Regions from separate parts of the Carnimonas bestiolae genome, predicted to be linked through region 3. Evidence: predicted binding sites of a transcription regulator. Region 3 holds the regulator's gene; each other region holds the start of a gene.

Region 1 (5,438 bases), on a different contig from region 3:
CTGCGACCACCACGCAACCAAACATTACCATGGTCGCGCCGCCCAGCACTGGCGCAGGAATTTGCCGCAACAGCTCGCCAAATGGCGGAAACAGTCCCAGCAGCACCAAAATCACGCCAATGTACCGCCCAACAAAGCGACTGGCGACGCCGGTCATCTGAATAACGCCGTTATTTTGCGCAAACGTTGTATTCGGAAAGGCGCACAGCATGGCGGCTAGCACGCAGCTAATGCCATCGGCCAACACGCCGCCCTTTAACCGCGAACGAAATTCCGCATCGGTGATCGACCGGCCAGAGATAAGGCAGTTAGCGGTTAAATCGCCTACCGCTTCGAGAATACATACCAGCGAGATAAGTGCGATGGGGAGAAAGATAGCGGTATTGAAATGGAAGCCGAAAGGAAACAACGCCGGCAGGCGAAACCAGCTATCGCCTACCCCAGTGAAGTGAAACTTGCCACTGAGCGCTGCTACCACGCAGCCGATCGCCATACCAATGACGATGGATGAAAGCCGCAGCCAGCGGTTTCTGGCACAGCCCAGCAGCACGATCACGGCGAGGGTGATAGCGCCGAGCGCGATATTGCCAGGACTGGCGAAGTCCTTCGCCTGCTCGCCGCCGCACCAATTCACCATCGCAACCTTGATCAGGCTGATGCCGATCAGCGCAATCACACTGCCGGTAACAATGGGCGTGAATACCTTCTTGAGCGGCTCGATGAAGCGGCTGACCACGATCGGCACCAGTGCCGCCACCGCGTTCACACCAAACAGCATCGCCAGCACGTCGTGCGCACCGCCGCCCTGCTGTTTGACCCACATACCGCCAGCAATAGCAACGCCCACGAAGGCGAAGCTGGGGCCCTGCATGCAGATCATGCCTGCGCCAATGCCGCACACGCGGTTCGACTGTAAGAAGGTGCCTATACCCGAGACCAACAGCGACATGCTGATCAAGTAAGGTAGCCATTCACCGAGCCCCAGCGCGCCGCCAATAATCAGCGGCGGCGTAATTACTCCCACCACGCCGGCCAACACGTGCTGTAGCGCGCTGAAAAACGCAGGCAACGGGGGAACGCGCTGATCGAGACCGTAGAGCAAGCTGTTGTTATCAGACATGGTAGTTTAGACCGTTGTGACCAAGCGTTATCTGCTAGTGCACAAAGCAGGCCAGAGTGAGACGAAACGTAAAAATCCGTTCACTCTCTCTTTACTTTCAATCACATGCACTGCTTGCACGATGTTTATCGATGGCCGGGCTATTCATTTACCAATGAAATAACAGTTTCAGAAATTTATGAAAAGAAACTTTTGACTCAAAAAAGCGCACCCGTCTACCGTTTTTGCACCATCAAGGTGCGGCATCGACTACTTTTCACTATAGCGCCCCTTAACAGACCGCGATAACGAAAGCTGGTACGCAAATTGCTCTATTGCGATACACCACACGACAAGGAGAAGCGCATGAAAGCATTGGTCATCGGTGCAGGTATTGGCGGCCTGTGTGCCGCAGTGGCGCTAAAAAAAGCAGGCATCGACTGTGATGTGTACGAAGCCGTCAAGGAGATCAAGCCAGTAGGCGCCGCTCTCTCGATCTGGCCGAACGGCGTGAAGTGCATGCGACGCCTGGGGATGGGCGACATTATCGATACCCACGGCGGGCCTATGCACTTTCTCGCCTATAAGGACTACCGCAGCGCAGAGGACCTGACTCAGTTCAGCCTTGCTCCGCTTATCGAGCAAACCGGCGAGCGTCCTTCTCCGGTCGCCCGCAGCTTGCTGCAGCAAGATATGCTCGACTTTTGGGGACGTGATTCAGTGCAGTTCGGTAAGCGAGTCGTCAGCGCAGAACAGCACGATCACGGCGTTAGCGTAAAATTTGCTGACGGCTCCGAGGCCCATGGCGACTTCCTGATTGCCGCTGACGGCAGCCACTCGGCCTTGCGCCCCCACGTGCTGGGCTTTGCCCCCGAGCGACGCTATGCGGGCTATGTCAATTGGAACGGTTTGGTGGAGATCGACGAGGCAATTGCTCCTGCCGAGCAATGGACCACCTTTGTTGGGGAAGGTAAGCGTGTATCGCTAATGCCCATCGCCGATGGACGCTTCTATTTCTTCTTCGATGTACCGCTGCCTGCCGGACTGGCCGAGGACCGTAGCACCCTGCGCGATGACCTCACTCGCTACTTCGATGGCTGGGCGGCCCCAGTACAGCGCTTGATTGCAGCGCTCGATCCCAACACCACTAACCGCATTGAGATTCATGATATCGAACCGTTCGATACGCTGGTTCGCGGCAACATAGCGCTACTCGGTGATGCCGCGCACAACACCACACCCGATATCGGTCAGGGCGGCTGTGCCGCGATGGAGGACGCCGTGGTGTTGGGCGAATGCGTGCGTACCCACAGTGATATCGCCACGGCGCTGCGCCACTACGAACGTGAGCGCTGTGCGCGCGTACGTGATCTAGTGCTGAAGGCGCGCAAGCGCTGTGATGTTACCCATGGCAAGGATATGGCGCTCACCCACGCCTGGTATCAAGAGCTTCAACAGGAAACCGGCGAGCGCATTATCAAAGGGCTACGCGACACCATTCAGGGCGGCCCACTGGGATAGCCCCATCGACCGCCCCGCTTGCTTCACGCATGCATCACCTGGGGTCGATTGATGGCCAGCGATGAACTGGTGCTGCTACCGCAACAACAATGATGGGCAAGCTCCTTGAGGGTGAGCCGTGACCGGCGCTCTCAACAACCGCCGCAGTGAGTGCGCCCGCGGTTGGCCCCGCCGGACAGCGTGTCATCGTCTATCGTGCATGCGCTCGGTGCTAGCGTAGCTGCCTAGACGCAACCACTGCTCGGTGGCGTCGCTCAACCTTTAGCGTTTAGTCGTGAATACGGTGTCGCTGCTTGTCATAGCGGAATAGGCGTAACAAGATAAATGGCTCTTCCAGCGACAACGCGCCACCGCTGTCCTTACCGGCAGTGCCTGTTGTCTCACTACATGACAGGCCCCCATGACAGCATTGCAGTGCCTCGTGAGACGCCCTTTGGATCGGAGTTGACATGGTTGAATCCACCGCGCGCACTTCCCATCCGGCTGCTCACTCACCCTCCACCACCCGCGTGTCCCGTCTGTTTATTCTGCTGTACTGGCTGGCAGACATCGGGATATTTCTGGCTGTCATGACACCCGTCAGCATCACCATGGCGATTCGCGTGGCGGACCTATTTCCCGATCACAAAGCGGCCTATCTGGGGATTATTCTAGGCGTAGGCTCGCTTGGCTCGATGATTGCGAACCCGGTGTGCGGCTACCTTTCAGACCTGACTCGTACTCGCTGGGGGCGGCGACGGCCGTGGATTTTATCCGGTATGTGTCTAGCGACACTCGCGCTATGGGGGCTGGGCGTTGCGACATCGCTGCTGGCGCTGGTGGCCTTCTGGTGTCTGGCGCAGGTTGCCATTAATGCGGCGCTCGCGTCGCTGGTGGCGGTAATTCCTGATCAGGTGCCCAAACAGCAGCGTGGCTTCGTTTCAGCACTGCACAGCATGTCGACCACCCTCGCCATCATGGCGGGAGTAGTGGTCATTAATATCGTCGGCACCGCGCATTTGGGCATGTTTTTGATTCCTGCGTTAATCGGGCTGGCGTGCACGCTGGTCTTTGTATGCTTCTTCAAGGAGCCACTGCCCGATGCCTTGCCGCCTAAAGAGCACCCGCTACTGGACATCAAATCGGCGATGCTGAAGTTTCGCCGTCACCCTTTCTCGCATTCGCCCTTCTCTTTGGCGTGGCTAAACACCTTCCTGCTGTTCTTCGGAAGTTCGATGGTGGGGGCCTATCAGGTTTACTTCCTGACCGATCGGCTGGGGTTTGATGCGGTAGCAGTGGCTCGCGGAATTTTCATTTCAACAGCGGTGACCGGCGCCTGTGTCGTTATGGCATCGTCGCTGACCGGCTGGCTATCGGATCGACTCGACCGCCGCAAACCCTTTGTGATTGGTGCCATCCTGCTGTTTGCCTTAGGCGTGCTGCTGCTCATGCTGACCCATAACTATTGGGGATTTCTGCTGGCAGTCACGACCACCTCGCTTGGTTCGGCAATTTACGCGGCGGTTGATCAGGCCATGGTGATCGACGTGCTGCCCGACCAAAACACCAGCGCGGGAAAGAATATGGGGATTTTCAATATGGCGGTAATGGCACCGCAGGTGATATCCCCCATCGTAGCGCCATGGTTTTTGGGCATGGGCGAGGGGCACAACTTCAATGCGCTATTTGGTGCGGCCATGGTGGTAGTACTGGCGAGTCTGATACCGATCTTCCGCATGAGGGGCGTGCGTTAGCGCAAGCGTACGCCGCATATTGACAACGCACTACGGGCGGCGCAGGGCCCGCAAGATGCCGTGATGCTTTCTAGCAGCACTCGAGGCAACATTGCTTACCCACCCGCCCGTCGCGGGTAGGCGCTAACAACGGCAGCTGAGATTTATTTACCGCCGCAGATGATCGAGCCAACCAGCGCCAGATACCGCCAAGCGCCTGCAAGGCCATGCGCCTGCTTCTAGTGCTCCACGGCCGAGCGGCGACTGAAGAAGCGCAACAGCCCCCACCCGAGCACGCCCGACAGCAGCGAGCCGATAAAGACGCCCAAGCGTGCATACTGCTGTAGTTCGGGATGATCGAAGGCCAGCAAATTGACAAACAGGCTCATGGTGAAGCCGATGCCACACAGCACCGCCAGCGCGTACACCTGCCACCAGTTAGCGCCCTCAGGCCGAGGCGCAATGCCCGTTAGCGCGCAGAGACGAATGGTCGCAAAAATACCCAGCTGTTTGCCGAAAAACAGCGCCAGCGCCACGCCCATCAGCACCGGCTGGGTGAGTATCTCGACGTTCAATCCCGCCAGTGATACACCCGCATTAGCGAAGCCAAACAGCGGGATAACCAGAAAGCCGACCCACGGCGCCAGCCCATGCTCGAGCGTTTCGAGCGGGTGCACCTGCCGACTGACCTTGTTCCCCTGCAACGGGATGGTAAGCGCCAGCACAACTCCCGCTAGCGTCGCGTGCACCCCCGACTTGAGCACCAGCCACCATAGCACCACGCCCAGCAGCAGATAGGGTGTCAGCTTCACTACCCCCAACCGATTAAGCTCTACCAGCGTCAGCGTGATCACTGCCGCCAGTCCCAGATACAGCATTTCGATGTGCGCCGTATAAAAGAACGCGATGATCACCACCGCGATCAAATCATCAATGACCGCGATCGCGGTCAGCAATACCTTTAGAGAGAGCGGCACGCGCGGGCCTGCCAACGCCAGCACGCCAAGCGCAAACGCGATATCAGTGGCGGTCGGGATCGCCCAGCCGTGCAACCCTTCAGCAGAGTGAGCGTTAAGCGCGACGTAGATTAGCGCCGGCACCACCAC
Region 2 (5,438 bases), on a different contig from region 3:
CAAATTGTCAGGCGTCATGCATTCGATGCTTCAACCTGCCAGAACCAAGCAACCCCCGCGCCAGTTTTGGTTTTACGCGCTATATCAGCAGCTTATTTTATTCTTACAACGAAAGGTAAGACGTAAAACCAGCCCGCACCGGTACGGGATGCACTCATAGGTCGCAAGAGGACACGCGTCGGCACATTGAAGGTGCATGGGAAGCGCAACGAGGTGCGAGGTGCGAGGTGCGAGGTGCGAGGTGCGAGGTGCGAGGTGCGAGGTGCGAGGTGCGAGGTGCAAGGTGCGAGGTGCAAGGTGCAAGGTGCAAGGTGCAAAGTGCGAGGTGCGAGGTGCGAGGTGCGAGGTGCGAGGTGCGAGGTGCGAGGTGCGAGGTGCGAGGTGCGAGGTGCGAGGTGCAATGATCGAACCAGCTTCGCCTCTGTCAAAATGTCGCTGAATAATCACTCGCTTATCGCAACAGCAAGGGCGTAAAGTGGCGCCAGGCATTTCCCTACGCGAGAGACCACGCTTATGAAAATTACCTTTTTCAGCGCCCACCGTTACGATCAGCACTCTTTTGATCACGCCGCCGCTAGTCTTCCCTCCGATAGCTCTCGCGAATTCGTCTACCAGGAAGCCGCGCTCGATATAGACACCGTTGCCCTTGCCCACGACAGCGACGCGGTATGCGTGTTTGTCAACGATACCCTCGATCGACACGTGCTCGAACAGCTGCACGGCTACGGTGTAAAGGCGGTGCTGCTACGCTGCGCCGGCTTCAACAACGTCGATCTGGACACTGCCCACCAGCTCGGCATGTTCGTGGCCCGAGTGCCGGCCTACTCGCCGCCCGCCGTCGCCGAACATGCGCTAGCGCTGACCATGACCCTCAACCGCCATATTCATCGCGCCTACACCCGCGCACGCGACGGCAACTTCGCGCTGGATGGCCTGCTCGGACGCAATCTACACGGCAAAACGGTCGGCATTGTTGGCACCGGCCGCATCGGAGTGGCCACTGCGCGTATCTTCAAAGGGCTCGGCTGCAACGTGATTGGCAGCGATCCCTTCCCCAGCGATGAGTTTCGCGACATCGGCAAGCTGGTCGAATTACCCCAGCTGCTCGAAGCCTCCGACGTGATCAGCCTGCACTGCCCGCTGCTCGAATCGACCCATCATCTGATCAACAGCGACACGCTTCCACAGATGAAGAAAGGCGTGCTGCTGATTAACACCTCACGCGGCGGCCTGATCGACACTCAGGCGGTTATCGGCGCACTTAAAAGCGGGCAGCTCGGCGGCCTCGCCATCGATGTCTACGAAAACGAAGAACCGCTGTTCTTCAAAAACCGCGAAGAAACCTTTATCGACGACGATCAGTTCGTGCGCCTGATGAGCTTCCCGAACGTGCTCATCACCGGCCATCAAGGCTTCTTTACCGAAGAAGCCCTGCATGAAATCGCCCACACCACGCTTGGCAACCTCGAAGACTTCGTGGCTGGGCGAGAGTGCGAGAATCGGGTGTAGAGCGCCAATAACCGCAGATGATGGCCATGTTGATGAACGATCAAACCGATATGGCCATCATTTAAATACCAAGCGATACGAGCCAGCGTCGCGCTACAAATGACGTTCACGAACACGCAATGGCAATGCGTAGCGGCGCTGCCAAGCGGCGCTGCTAGCCGCCTTCCGGCGATACGAACACCACCCCTGCCGCCGGCCCCTGCTCACCCTAAGCGCCACAGCCTTCGCGTGCCTTCTCAGCCATTCATTTCCACGCTTAACGTCGTGATAACACTGACGGTGGCACACTGCTTGCTTGCTCATATCATTACTATTCGCCATCAGGTTCGACCATGAATCTAACCGCCCTCGACTTCGTGCTGGCCTCCAAAAAGAGTGAAATCGCTGACCTTCAGCAGCTTCTGCAGATGGGTAAATTGGTGGGTGCAATTAGCCAACTGATACACCTGCTACAGCAAGAACGCGGTACCGCTAATATCTACCTGTGCTGTCAGGAAGACGGCTGGTGCGACCTACTGCGCGAGAAGATCCAGTACGCTCAGCACGCCGAGCAAACCATCAACCAGCAGCTCGAAACGCTGGATCTCACCAGCGCCGGCCTGCCCAATTCATCGCGGTTATTCAGCCGCATCGCCGCCGTTCTGCATCGCCTGACGACAATGCCGTCGCTACGTCAGCACATCCAGACGCTGGAAGTGAGCCGTTCACATGCGATGAACCACTATTGTGAGGTTATTCGCACCCAGCTGGCGCTGATCTTCGAAATCGTCGATACCTCGGGCGATCCCTCGATTTCCCAAGCGTTGCTCGCATTATTTAGCTTCATGCAAGGCAAGGAACTAGCAGGGCAGGAACGGGCTCTGGTAGCGGCGGGCTTCGCTGCTCAACGCTTCGACGCCAGCGATCGCCAGCACATCATCGAGTTGATAGAGGCACAAGAGCGCTGCTTCCAAACCTTCAGCGAATTTGCCGACGAGCGCAGCCTTGCGCTGTGGCAGCGCTATCTCACCCAAACAGGCGGCGAGTTTGAGCGCCTGCGGCGTATCGCTTGTACGGGTACGAGCGCTTCCAACGAGCCGTCGATCACCGCGGTCCGCTGGTTCGAGCTGACGACGTCACGCATCGATAATATGAAGACGCTCGAAGATGCATTGGAAACGGTGTTGATGGAATGCTGCCGCCAGCGCATTGACAGTGCGGAAGCCTCCCTCGAACAGCAGGAGCAGGAAATTGATCAAATGCTTCCGCACGACAGCGACTACGCGGCGCTTGTATCGCCCAAACTGAGCCGCTCAGTGCTCGAACTGGTCGAGCATCAGGCGCAGCGTCTGCAAATGCAGGAAGAGGAGTTGGCGACGCTGCGAGAAACGCTCGCTGAGCGCAAGCTCATCGAACGAGCGAAGGGGCTGTTAATGCAGCACCATGGCATGACCGAACCGCAGGCACACAAGGCGCTGCAAAATTTAGCCATGGCACAAAACAAGAAGTTGGCGGAGATCGCTCAAGCAATGCTAGAAGTCGGCACCTTGCTTGAGAAACCGACACACTGAGAGATCACGGATCAGCGGCGTAGAGGCGCCGTTTTACCCACTGGCGCGCCCCTCGCATTGCTTTCAGATGCCGCGAAAGAGTGCGCTCTCCTCGGTAGCCACAGCGTAGATCAGCGAAAAACCTGCCCGACGCGGCAGAGAACTTGCGCTCCCAACGCTAACTTTATGTGCACGATGCGCCATCGAGGTGCACGTTTTCCGCGTTCATCTCAACGAAAACAAACCAAATTACTCATTACAGGGCGATGTTTTCGACTTGGCACGCAACGTGCTTTACAGAAAGTAAATGATGGCTAAGCCAATGGCGGTTTAGCGAGAAGTTACGGATAAAGGCGTCCGTCAGTGTCTGGGAAACCAGATGCTGGCTGACGCCTTTTTTATTTGCAGAGGACGGGAAGCTGCCATGGTTCATTACTGCTCACAGCCTGCTAACGCATGCCTGCAGCGCTTCTCGCACGACACACATCGGGCGTGGGCCTGACGGGCCCGTGGAGTTCTGCGCAATGGACAAGCCCACTCTCATCGTGATCGGCAACGGCATGGCAGGCGCGCGCCTGATCGAGCAGCTTTGCGAGAACGCGCCAGGCCGCTTCCGTATTGTGGTCATTGGCGAAGAGCCGCAGCCCGCCTACAACCGCATCATGCTGACCCCGGTGCTGGCGGGAGAAGAGCATTTTGCCGGCATCGTCACCCACGACACCGACTGGTATCGGCGTCACGGGGTAACGCTGCTGAAAGGTACCGCGGTCACCGCGATATGCCGCCAAGCGCAAAGCGTTACGGTCGGCGACCGCACACTGCACTACGACCATCTCGTGATCGCCACCGGTTCACGGTCGGTAATGCCTTCCCTGCCAGGCGCAGCATCGAGCGGCATTCACGGCTTCCGCACTCAGCAAGACGTCGATGCCATTCTGGCGACGTCCTATCCAGAGCAGCCAGTGGTGGTGATCGGTGGTGGCGTATTGGGTATCGAAGCCGCTGCCGCGCTAACGCTGCGCAACATGCGCGTGACGCTGGTCAACCGCAGTCGCCATCTGATGAGCCAGCAGCTCGATAGCTACGCTGCGCAACTACTGCACGACAGCCTGGTGGCACGCGGCGTTCAGGTATTAACCGAAGCGACGCCCGCTGCTTATCTCGCGGATAGCGAAGGCCAGGTACGGGCGGTAATGCTCGATGATGGCCGCACTATCGCTGCCGAGCGGGTAGTCGTAGCGGCAGGAATACAGCCGAACATCGCGCTGGCACAGGCTGCCGGCCTAGCGTGCGAGCACGGCATCGTCGTCAATGACGCGTTGCAAACCTCCGATCCGCGCATCTTCGCCATCGGCGAGTGCTGTCAATTGGGCACTCTCACCCCCGGACTGGTCGCTCCCTGTTGGCAGCAGGCCGAACGGCTGGCCACACAACTGGCGGGAATGCCCCCGTCGTCCATTGAGCAACACCACGTAGCGCTGCGATTGAAAGTAACCGGCCTGAATCTGTTTTGTGCCGGTGAATTGAACGCCTGTGAGGGCGATCAGGTTCACACCTCTTTCGATCCCTTCGACCACCACTATCGCCGTCTGTTGATTCGTGACAACCAACTCAGGGGCGTGCTGCTGTGGGGAGATATCAGTGACGGTGCGCACTATTTATCTTGCCTCAATAACACCCAGCCGCCGCCCTCACAGGCAAGCCTGTTCGGCCCTGAAAACGCCGACTCTGCTGAATCCAAGGCCATAAAAAACGCACCAATAATCGCTAACAAGATGAGGGGCACAGCAATGTCCAAACCCGTACTTGCCATGGTCGGACACGGAATGGTCGGCCACCACTTTCTACAGCAGCTGGTCGAACGCGAGCTGCATTTGACCTATCAGATCGTCGTGTTCGCCGAAGAAACGTCGCCCGCCTACGACCGCGTGCACCTTTCCGAGCTGTTCTCGGGGCGCACTGCCGAATCGCTGACGATGGTCGAAGAGGGCTTCTTCGAAGCCGCCGGCATTGAACTGCGTCTTGGTCAGGGCATCGACCACATCGATAAACAGCGTCGCTATGTGGTCGACACTCAGGGTCATCAGATGGCTTACGACCTGCTGGTGCTCGCCACAGGGTCGTACCCCTTTGTTCCGCCAATTCCAGGCAACGACGCCGAAGGTTGTCTGGTGTATCGCACGCTCGACGATCTGGCCGCGATCAAATCCCGTGCGGCGTCAGCCTCTACCGGTGTGGTAGTGGGCGGCGGTCTGCTCGGGCTTGAAGCCGCCAACGCGCTTAAAAACCTCGGGCTCGACACGCACGTGGTGGAGTTCGGCCCTCGGCTGATGGGCGTTCAGTTGGATGAAGACGGCGCGCGCGTGCTACAGCAGAAGATCGAAGCGCTGGGCGTCCAGG
Region 3 (5,438 bases):
AGGTTGGCATCGACGATGTCGATTTGAGCAACGCCCCCATGCACGTGCGCTCGCGGGCAGGGATTGGCTATCTGCCGCAGGAAGCCTCGATCTTCCGCAAACTGACGGTGGCCGATAACATTTTGGCGATTCTTGAAACACGCAAGGATCTTGACCGCCAGCAGCAGCGCCAGCGCCTCGATCAGCTGCTCTCCGAGTTCAGCATCGAGCACATCCGCGACAACAAGGGCATGAGCCTATCGGGCGGCGAGCGGCGCCGCGTCGAGATTGCGCGCGCGCTGGCTACCGAACCCTCGTTCGTCCTGCTTGATGAGCCTTTCGCTGGGGTCGACCCCATTTCGGTAAACGAAATCAAAGGCATTGTTCGCCAGCTGCGCGATCGTAACATCGGCGTATTGATCACCGACCACAACGTGCGCGAAACTCTCGATATCTGCGACAACGCCTACATTGTCGGCGAGGGCCGGATTATCGCCGAGGGTGATGCACACAGCATTTTGGCCAACCAGCACGTTCGCGATATCTATCTAGGCCAGGACTTCCGCCTCTAAGGCGTGCTCTGCAAATCAACGGTGCGCCTCGGCTTCGATGTCCGATCGGGCGCACCGCGCTAGCAACATCCTGATACTACCCCCCTCACTGCGTTACCTTTCTTGCGACATGGCACGCGGATTGCTAATCATTTACTACCAGCTATTGCGCAACGCGCCCCACTAAAGGTAGCGTTATCAATACCGGTAGCGCTGTACCTTCTGCAGCGCACGGCATTGCTGAACGAACAACGCTGGTTCTCCCGATGATGAAATCCTCCCTCCAACTGCGCACCGGCGCACATCTAACGATGACGCCGCAGCTGCAGCAGGCTATTCAGCTATTGCAGCTTTCCACGCTGGAACTCCGTCAGGAGATTCAAACGGCGTTGGAGAGCAACCCGATGCTGGACATTGAGGAAGAGTTCGGTGATGAGCCCAGCGAGCCTGAGGCAACCGACGACGATAGCTGGAGCGATGCTATTCCTGAAGAGCTGACGCTCGACAATGAGTGGAGCGACACCTTTCAGGACGCCAGTCTCGGCGATTTTTCGTCGATGTCGCGCGGCGCTGAAACCGCCGACTTCGAGCGTGACAGCAGCAGCGAGAGTCTGGTCGATCACCTTGCGTGGCAGCTATCGCTGCTCGATTTTTCCCCGCTTGAGCAGCAAATCGCCGAAGTGTATCTGGATGGGCTCGATGAAAACGGCTATCTGCGCATCGACCCTAACGACGTCAGTGACGTGGTATCGCTTGACGAGCATCAGCGCGCCCTGCCTGAACAGGTACTGGCACGCCTTCAGCAGCTTGACCCCGCCGGGGTATTTGCGCGCAATCTGCAGGAATGTCTGCTGCTACAGCTCGATCTGTTGCCGCCGCAAACGCCGTTGCTGGCACAAGCACGCCGATTGGTGCGCCAGTTTCTGGACGCGCTGGCGGCCTGTGATACCAAGTTGTTGCAACGTCGGCTGAATCTCAGCGCGCCGGAGCTCGATCAGGTGATTGCGATGGTGCGTGCGCTAACGCCCCATCCGGGCCATCAGTACGCGAGTGCGCAGTCTTCCTATGTGATCCCCGACCTGACCCTGCGTTATCACCATCAGCGCGGCTGGCAGGTCGAACTGAATCCTGAAGCACTGCCGCGCGTACGTATTCAGCCCGACTACGCCAGCCTGATAAAAAGGGCCGACAAAAGCGCCGACAACACCTTCCTGAAGCAGCATCTACAGGAAGCGCGCTGGCTGCTGAAGAGTCTCTCGAGCCGCAACCGAACCTTGCTTACCGTGGGCTGCGAAATCATGCAGCGTCAGCGCGACTTCATCGCACGCGGCGAGGAAGGTATGCGTCCACTGGTGCTAGCTGACATCGCGGAAGCGGTGGAAATGCACGAATCGACCATTTCGCGCGTGACTACCAATAAATATATTCACACTCCGCGCGGCGTGTTCGAACTGAAGTACTTCTTCTCTAGCCAGGTGGGCAAGGAAGGCGATAGTCACGCCAGTACCGCTATCCGTGCACGTATCAAAAAGCTGATCAGCGAAGAACCCGCTCGTCGCCCGCTCTCCGATGCGAAACTGGTCACAGCGCTGGCCGATCAGGGCATGGTCGTCGCCCGCCGCACCATCGCTAAATACCGCGAAGCCATGGGCATCCCTCCTTCCAGTGAGCGCAAGCGCCTGGGCTAACCTAGCCTTGGCCGTGCCAAGGGCTGCTGGCGGCACCCCCGCGGCCAGCGCTACTCAGGCCGCAAGCCCCGCGCTCTCATCGCTCTCTGCATAACGTTGATTTCCCCTCAGTTATCTATTTGGTTCGTCAATCAAAAAGGCTACACTCGAAGTGTCATCATTCTGACTCAAGGAGGCATGCCATGCCGCTGAACATTACCGGACACCACATCGAACTGACCGATTCGTTGCGTGACTATGTGAATCAGAAACTGACACGGCTAACGCGCCACTACGACAACATTACTCAGGTACAGGTAACGCTGTCGGTAGAGAAGGAGCGCAAGCAGGCCGCCAGCACGCTAAAGATCGCCGGCGCAGAGCTGCACGGTAATGCCGAGAGCGACGATATGTATGCCGCCATCGATGCGCTGGCCGACAAGCTCGACCGCCAGTTGCTCAAACATAAAGAGAAGACGCAGGCGCGCGCCAAAGGTACCGGCACCGCTGGCGTTTAAACGCACCCGACAAAGGCCCGCTGCACGCTAGAACAACCATAGCGGCGGCAGCGGGTTTCCACACAGTGATAGCGCCGCCCGCCCCACCTTTACGGCGAGTGGCGCTTTCCAGCATCATTTACCATGCTCATCTGCGTAGCCAATGACGCATGGAATAAAATATTCCTAAGAATTCCCCATAATCGTCATTTTACTGATGTATTCAGATGGCATGATGGGCGCTGCCCGTCGCACCAACGTGTTATCACACCGCCGTGTGCGGTACGGGCGACAGCCTTAAGCCTCGATACAAGGATATCCTTGGAATGATGCAACTAGTGATCATCAGCGGCCGTTCAGGGTCGGGTAAGTCAATTGCCCTGCAGGCGCTGGAGGATCTCGGTTTTTATGCCATCGACAACTTACCGGCCATGCTGCTGGGGGCGTTGATCGAAGAACTCGAAACGCAAACACCGGCACGCCACAAGGTGGCGGTCAGCATCGATGCCCGCAATATCGCTAACGCACTGGTCCGCCTGCCGGAACTGATAGAACTGCTGAAGCCCCGCGATATCGATATTCAGGTGGTGTACATCACCGCCGACTCCGACCAGTTGCTCGAGCGCTATTCCGCCACTCGACGCCGCCATCCGCTTACCCGTGACAGCGAGATGACGCTCGATGAGGCGATCGAAACCGAGCAGCACTATCTTAGTCCGGTGCGTGACATGGCGGATTTGGTCATCGATACATCGACCACTTCCGTACACGAACTACGGGGACGCATTGCCGAACAGGTCGCGCGCCATACCTCAACGCATCTCACGCTCAGCTTCGAATCCTTCGGCTTCAAGCATGGCGTTCCCCGCGATGCCGACATGGTATTCGACGCTCGCTGCTTGCCTAACCCCTACTGGGAGCCAGCGCTGCGCGACTCCACCGGTCGTGATGCCGATGTACAGCAGTTTTTGGCGGCGTCGGAAGAAGTGCAGGAAATGTTCGACGACATTTGCCGCTGGCTGGAACATTGGCTGCCACGCTACCTTTCTACCCATCGCAGCTACTTCACCGTGGCGGTGGGTTGTACCGGCGGGCAGCACCGTTCGGTTTATCTGGTAGAACAGCTCGCGCACCATTTCGCCAACGAATATCCTTCGGTGCGACTGCGTCATCGCCAGCTGGAGCTACAGCAGCAAATTGACGGTCAGCGCAGCAGCGGCCCCCACCTCGCGCCCTAATATCGCTATAATAGAACCCTTAAACGCTTGTGCGACCCGACTGCTGCCCCTACTATCAGCCGGGTCCATGCAGATTCGCCCTTGTCAGGGAAGACTGGCACGCTATTCCCATGCGTAGCTCAGCCCCTCTCATCGACCCATCAGCCAGCAAAGGATTCAGATGCCCTCCCGCGAAAACGAGCCCGGCATACCCTCCTCTCACTCATCGTCGACCGCCACCACCGACGCTTCAGCCACTGCTGAAGAAAACCTTTATCCGCATGATATGCACCCGGGCCTGATGCCAGGGCTGAGCGTTGAAGATCAGCGTAATATCTTCCGCCTCGATAAAGTGGTGTTCGCGCTTACCGCGCTGTTGATGCTGGCCTTTATCAGTTGGGGCGTTATCGCTCCCAACTCGGTCGGTGAAGTGTCTTCCAGCATGTTCAAGTGGGCCATTCGCGATCTGGGCTGGCTGCTCAATCTGGTAATGATCCTTGGCCTATCGGTCATGGCGTATCTGGCCTGCTCGCGCTTTGGCAACATCAAGCTGGGCAAGGACGATGAAGAGCCCGAGTTCAGCCGCTTCGCTTGGATTGCGATGATGTTCGGGGCCGGTATCGGTGTGGGCATTTTCTTCTTCGGGCCATCAGAGCCGCTCAGCTATTACCTGACGCCACCGCCTCATACGGTAGCGGCGCAAACGCCTGCGGCCATCCACCATGCCATGGCGCAGTCGCACTTCCATTGGGGAATGTCGATCTGGGGGCTATACGCCATGATTGGTGGCGCGCTTGCCTACAGCACCTACCGCCGTGGACGTGTATCGCTGGTAAGCTCGCTGTTCCGCCCGCTATTCGGTCAGCATCACACCGAGGGTGCGGCCGGTAAGGTGATCGACATGATGGCGATCATTGCGACGCTGTTTGGCACCGCTGCGACGCTGGGGCTGTCAGCGATCCAGATCAGTCAGGGCATCGAGATCGTCTCGGGCGCAGGCAAGATCAGTAACACCATTCTGATCGTGATCATTACCGTTCTCACGCTGTGCTTTATTACTAGCGCGATATCAGGCGTGGGCCGCGGCATTCGCTACCTGTCGAACCTGAATATCTCGCTGACCTTGGGCCTGATTGTATTCGTGTTTATTACCGGCCCTACGCTGTTTCTGCTCAACCTGATTCCTGCCGGCATTCTTACCTACCTCGACAGCCTGGTCGATATGGCCAGCCGCGGCCTTTCGTGGGGTGAAGACACCGTGCAATTCCAGGCCATCTGGACCTCGTTCTACTGGGCCTGGTGGATTGCCTGGACGCCCTTTGTGGGCATGTTTATCGCACGCATCTCGCGCGGCAGAACCATTCGTGAATTCGCGGTAGCCACTACCCTCGCACCGACGTTCATTCTGATTTTGGCCTTTACCGTGTTCGGCGGTACCTCGATCATCTTCAGTCAGCTCGGCATTAGCGGCTTCGACGGCAACGCCTCAAGCGAACACGTGCTGTTCGCACTGTTCAATCAGTTGCC
Region 4 (5,438 bases), on a different contig from region 3:
TGGTGGTAGTGACTAGCGTGCTGCAGGGTTAGGTATCAAGAGTGTTGCCGCGCCGGCCCGACAGTCGGAAATAGCCGTAGCCAATCGCCATCAGCACGATAAACACGACAGTAATGGCTGGGTTGAACCACACCATCGCAATCAGGCTGATCAGCGAGCAGACAACTGCAATCGCGGGCACCACGGGATAGCCGGGCGCTTTATAGCGGCGCTCTAGATGCGGTGCGTGACGGCGCAGCTTGAAAAGGCTCAGCATGCTGCACAGATACATCACGATGGCACCGAATACGGCGAGCGTAATCATGGTGGCGGTGAGGTTGAGCCCTTCGATAACGCCATCGCACAGAATCGCCGCCATGCCAATCACGCCGCCCAGCAGGGTGGCGCGATGCGGTGTGTTGAAGCGCGACAGTTTGGCCAGGCTGGCGGGCAGATAGCCGGCGCGCGCCAGGGCGAAGAATTGGCGTGAATAGCCGAGAATAATGCCGTGAAAACTGGCGATCAGGCCGAACAGCCCAATCCAGACCAGCATATGCATCCAGATCGAATGGCTGCCAATGACCATCCGCATGGCCGCCGGTAGCGGGTCGTTGATGTCTGACAGCGTGCGCCAATCACCGACGCTGCCAGCGAATACCATCACGCCCAGCCCCAATGCCATTAACGTCAGAATGCCCGAAATGTAAGCACGCGGAATGGTGGTGCGGGGATGTTTGACCTCTTCGGCGGCCATCGCGGCACCTTCGATCGCCAGAAAGAACCAGATCGCGAAGGGAATGGCCGCAAACATGCCCGACAGCGCCGCTGGCGAAAAGGTGTGCTGTCCGGCCCAGCCGTGGGCGACAAAATTGCTCAGGCTGATGCCCGGCGACACCACGCCCATAAAGATCAGCAGCTCGGCCACGGCCAAAATGGTCACGATCAGTTCGAAGGTAGCGGCAATGCGTACGCCAATGATGTTCAGCGTCATGAAAATAACGTAGGCCCCGATGGCCGCGTACTTGGGATTCAGCTCAGGAAACTGCACGTTGAGATAGGACCCAATGGCCATCGCGATAGCGGGTGGCGCAAACACGAACTCGATCAAGGTCGCGATCCCAGCGATTAGCCCGCCCATTTCACCGAAAGCGCGACGGGTATAGGCAAAGGGGCCGCCAGCGTGGGGAATCGCGGTGGTCAGCTCGGTGTAGCTGAAAATAAAGCAGCCGTACATCACAGAGATAAACAGCGACGTAATCAGAAAGCCGAGCGTGCCCGCGACGCCCCAGCCGTAGCTCCAGCCAAAATATTCTCCCGAAATCACCAGCCCAACGGCGATGCCCCACAGCTGCAGGGTACCAAGGGTAGGTGTTAATCGAGGCGTTGCGTTGGCGCTTGTCATGCAGGGTGATCTCTTCGCTATTGTTATCGTGAGTGGCAGCGTGTTTAGCACTTGGCTGCTGGTGATGCGGCCGAAGGCGTTCAGGCACCTAGCCAGCGCGATTTAGGCTGGCGCAAAAGTCGTTCACGCTGCCGACCCAGCCAAAAAAGCTTTCCACGTTGTAGATAGCCGCTGCCTGTATCTCCGCGCCGCCGAGCTCGTGGGTAGCGTCGGTGAGCATCAGCGAGAAGTATTCGAGATGGAAGGCGTCGCGCAGCGTTGATTCAACGCACACATTGGTTGCGATGCCGGTAAATACCAGCGATCTGATGCCGTGTGAGCGCAGCGTGCTGTCGAGGGTGCTGTTGAAGAAGCCGCTATAGCGCGTTTTGGGCACCACCACATCACCGGGCTGGGGCTTGATGGCATCGACCAGCGCATAGTCCCAGCCGCCTTTGGCGAGAAACTTGCCGGCATAGTCGGGGTTTTGGCGAATATTCTTCAGCGCGTTGGATTTGTGCCAGTTGGGCGACCCAGGGCCGCCGGCTTCCACGTAGTCAGGATCCCAGCCATTTTGCAGGAAGATCACCAGCATGCCGGCCTGACGCGCGGCTTCAATGGTGGCGACGATATTTTCAATCACACTTTGCGCACCCGAAATATCGAAGCCCACTGTATCCACGTAGCCGCCCACCGAGGCGTAGGCGTTCTGCATATCCACTACGATCAGTGCGGTTTGATTGGGCTGGAAGGCGAACGGCTCGGGGCGCGCAGCCGCAACACAAGGATCAGGCTGTCCCGGCTGCTGCGGTGGGCCGGCGGGAGCGGTCGATGAAAGTGTGACGTGATGAATGGCCATGAAATCTCCCGTTACGGATGAAAAAGGGCGCGAACAGCTGCGGTAACCGCGCTCTGGTAGTGATTGTTGGGCGAGTCGTCGCTGTCGCTGTACAGCGGCTAGCGCTCGACCTGGTGCTCATGCGTGCAAGGCTAGGCATGCTGTGATGCCACCGGTGTTTCGACCTCCAAGCGGCTGCGCATCAGGGGCTGAATGCGCTCACCAAACAGCGTGACGCCTTCCACAAAACGGTCGAAGGTCAGCAGCACGCCCTCGGTGCCTTCGATCTCTGCAACTTCATCAAGCATTCGCGCAACGCTTTCGTACGATCCCACCAGAGTGCCCATATTGAGATTGACCGCCGAGGTAGGGTCCGCCAACTGGCGCACGTTGGTATCGCTGCCCGACGATTTGTCGGCAGCGCCTTGCACGCCTAGCCATTCGAGCGCTTGCTGATCGGCGCCCGCCTTGTAGTGCTCCCATTTGGTGCGCGCTAGCTGGTCGGTTTCGTCGGCAATCACCATCATCAGCACGAAGGTGGTGACGCGGCGTCCGGTTTTTTTTGTGGCCGCCTGTAGCTTGTGGGCCGACGGCGCGAAGGCCTGGGGAGTGTTAACGCCTTTGCCCAGACAGAAGTTGTAGTCGGCATAGCGAGCGGAAAACGCCATGCCCGCATCGCTTGAGCCAGCGCAAATGATCTTCATGTCCGCCTGCGGGCGAGGGCTAACTCGGCAGTCTTCCATGCTGAAAAAGTCGCCTTTTAAATCCGACTTACCGGTATCCCACAGGTCGCGCAGCACTTGGGCGTATTCCGACAGGTAGTGATAGCGGGTGGCGAAAAACTCGTCGCCGGGCCACAGTCCCATCTGTGCGTACTCTGGGCGCTGCCAGCCGGTCACCAGATTAAGGCCGAAGCGGCCGTTGGAGATGCTGTCGATGGTGGACGCCATACGCGCCACGATGGCAGGAGGCATTACTAGCGAGGCTGATGTGGCGAATAGCTCGATCTTCGAGGTAACCGCCGCCAGCCCCGCCATCAAGGTGAACGACTCGAGGTTGTGCTCCCAGAATTCGGTCTTGCCGCCAAATCCACGCAGCTTGATCATCGATAGCGCGAAGTCGAGCCCATAGCGCTCAGCGGTCAAGGTGATCTCTTTGTTGAGCTCGAAGGAAGGCTGGTACTGAGGCGCGTTCTCCGAAATTAACCAGCCGTTGTTACCAATAGGGAGGAAGACACCCACTTTCATATGCATCACCGCTTGATGGCTTTGGGTGTATTGCTTCAGGCAGGGAATGTGCCAACTGGGGAAAGTTGATAAAAATCAGCAATATAGAGGTGTTTTTGCAAGGGCGGTGGCATTTTACGGCGCTGCTAAAGCGCCTGAGTGCATCACCGCAGCGCATCGAAGCACCGCGACGGTGCCGAGTGCCACGAATGGAGGGTGCGTGCGCCTTCGCGCAAAAGTTCGATTGCCAGCGGCCACAGCCGTCGTTGTGCATCTTGCATCGGCGGCATGTTGACGATGGCTTATCGCAGCGCTGTCATTATGTGAGTGCTGAGTGCTGAGTGCTGAGTGCTGAGTGCTGAGTGCTGAGTGCTGAGTGCTGAGTGCTGAGTGCTGAGTGCTGAGTGCTGAGTGCTGAGCTGCCGTGAACGGGTGGGTTTTGCGCTTTTTTAGGATAAACTTGCGCTCAGTGACTGTTTCCACCAAGCAACTCTTTCTTCTTTCCGACGCAGGATATGTGATGCAACCGATTACCCTCGGCAAAAGTGTCGACAGCGATGTCACCGCGCTGCTGCAACCCAAGTATGCCAACCGCCACGGTCTGGTGGCGGGCGCTACCGGTACCGGCAAAACCGTTACGCTAATGACGCTGGCGGAAGGCTTTTCGCGGATCGGCGTACCGGTTTTCATGGCCGACGTGAAAGGCGATGTGGCGGGCCTGTCGATGCCTGGCAAGGGTGACGACAAGCTGGTGGAGCGCGCCAAGGCGATGGGCATCGAAGATTATGCCGCCGAAGCGAGCCCCACGGTGTTATGGGACATCTACGGCAAGAAAGGGCATCCGGTACGTACGACCATCAGTGAAATGGGACCGACGCTGCTCAGTCGCGTACTGGAGCTGAACGATACCCAGTCCAGCGTGCTCGAAATTGCCTTCAAGGTTGCCGACGATCAAGGGTTGTTGCTGCTCGACTTCGACGATCTGCGCGCCATCCTCAAGCTGGTGTCCGAGGAGCGTAAGGCGCTCTCTGAAGAGTACGGCCTGATCAGTGCGCAAACCGTGGCGGCCATCCAGCGTTCGCTGCTGGGGCTCGAAAAAGAGGGCGCGACGCAGTTCTTTGGTGAGCCTGCGCTGGAGCTTGACGACCTGATGCGCACCGACAGCGATGGGCGTGGCGTTATCAATATTCTTGCCTCCGATCAGCTAGTGCTGAAGCCGCGCCTTTATTCCACCTTCCTGCTGTGGGTGCTGTCCGAGCTCTTCGAGCAACTGCCTGAAGTGGGCGATGCCGACAAACCCAAGCTGGCGTTTATTTTCGACGAAGCTCATTTGCTGTTCGACGATGCGCCCGATGCGTTGATGGACCGTATCGAGCAGGTGGTGCGTCTGATTCGCTCCAAGGGGGTTGGCGTCTACTTCTGTTCGCAGTTTCCCGACGATATGCCGGGGCCGGTGCTGGGGCAGTTGGGTAACCGCATCCAGCATGCGCTGCGTGCCTATACGCCTCGCGATCAGAAAGCGGTCAAAACGGCAGCAGAAACCTTCCCCGAAAATCCCAAGCTCGATGTGAAGAAGACGATCTCGGCACTAGGCACCGGGGAAGCACTGGTATCGCTGCTGGACGACAACGGCGTACCCACGCCAGTAGAGCATGACCGTATCGCTCCGCCGCGCTGCCGCATGGGCGCGATCAGTGACGAAGAGCGTCAACAGGTGCTGGCCGACAGCCCGTTCGGTGATAAATACGACACCGCCGTTAATCGCGAATCAGCGGCTGAATTGCTGGCCAAGCGAGCGGAGCAGAAGAGCGGTGACGACGAGTCGCAGGAGAGCGGCGCGGCAGCTAGCGAGAGCGCGAAGAAGTCGAGCGATGGCAAGTCGAGCGCTAGCAAGCAGAGCGGCGATTCCTCGAGCTGGACCGACGAACTGAAAGGCGTGCTGTTTGGCTCCCATGGTCGTCAGGGTGTGGTAGAAAGCGTGCTGAAGCAGGGCGGTCGTCAGTTGGTGCGCGGG

Evidence for each region. Region 3 encodes sigma-54, which starts transcription at its own class of promoters, with help from an activator protein. Its sites were predicted from a motif close to TGGCACNNNNNTTGCTNT; they were not measured.
Region 1: a site for sigma-54 is predicted at 1,416-1,433, ahead of hpxO (FAD-dependent urate hydroxylase HpxO). Genes of this name have one in related genera too.
Region 2: a site for sigma-54 is predicted at 1,790-1,807, ahead of R84865_RS04110 (nitrate- and nitrite sensing domain-containing protein). Genes of this name have one in related genera too.
Region 4: a site for sigma-54 is predicted at 3,482-3,499, ahead of rutA (pyrimidine utilization protein A). Genes of this name have one in related genera too.

Annotation. Positions count from the first base shown of each region.
Region 1 is NZ_JBPCZK010000004.1:181,785-187,222, forward strand. Features, by position in the region: gene R84865_RS07150 (nucleobase:cation symporter-2 family protein) at 1-1,120, opposite strand, end outside; gene hpxO (FAD-dependent urate hydroxylase HpxO) at 1,466-2,620, shown strand; gene R84865_RS07160 (hypothetical protein) at 2,889-3,071, opposite strand; gene R84865_RS07165 (MFS transporter) at 3,070-4,353, shown strand; gene nhaA (Na+/H+ antiporter NhaA) at 4,572-5,438, opposite strand, start outside.
Region 2 is NZ_JBPCZK010000002.1:157,591-163,028, forward strand. Features, by position in the region: gene R84865_RS04105 (2-hydroxyacid dehydrogenase) at 514-1,509, shown strand; gene R84865_RS04110 (nitrate- and nitrite sensing domain-containing protein) at 1,842-3,059, shown strand; gene nirB (nitrite reductase large subunit NirB) at 3,563-5,438, shown strand, end outside.
Region 3 is NZ_JBPCZK010000001.1:650,484-655,921, forward strand. Features, by position in the region: gene lptB (LPS export ABC transporter ATP-binding protein) at 1-551, shown strand, start outside; gene R84865_RS03065 (RNA polymerase factor sigma-54) at 797-2,218, shown strand; gene hpf (ribosome hibernation-promoting factor, HPF/YfiA family) at 2,401-2,715, shown strand; gene rapZ (RNase adapter RapZ) at 3,024-3,932, shown strand; gene R84865_RS03080 (BCCT family transporter) at 4,093-5,438, shown strand, end outside.
Region 4 is NZ_JBPCZK010000004.1:73,153-78,590, reverse strand. Features, by position in the region: gene eat (ethanolamine permease) at 29-1,381, opposite strand; gene R84865_RS06705 (isochorismatase family protein) at 1,470-2,219, opposite strand; gene rutA (pyrimidine utilization protein A) at 2,351-3,445, opposite strand; gene R84865_RS06695 (helicase HerA-like domain-containing protein) at 3,945-5,438, shown strand, end outside.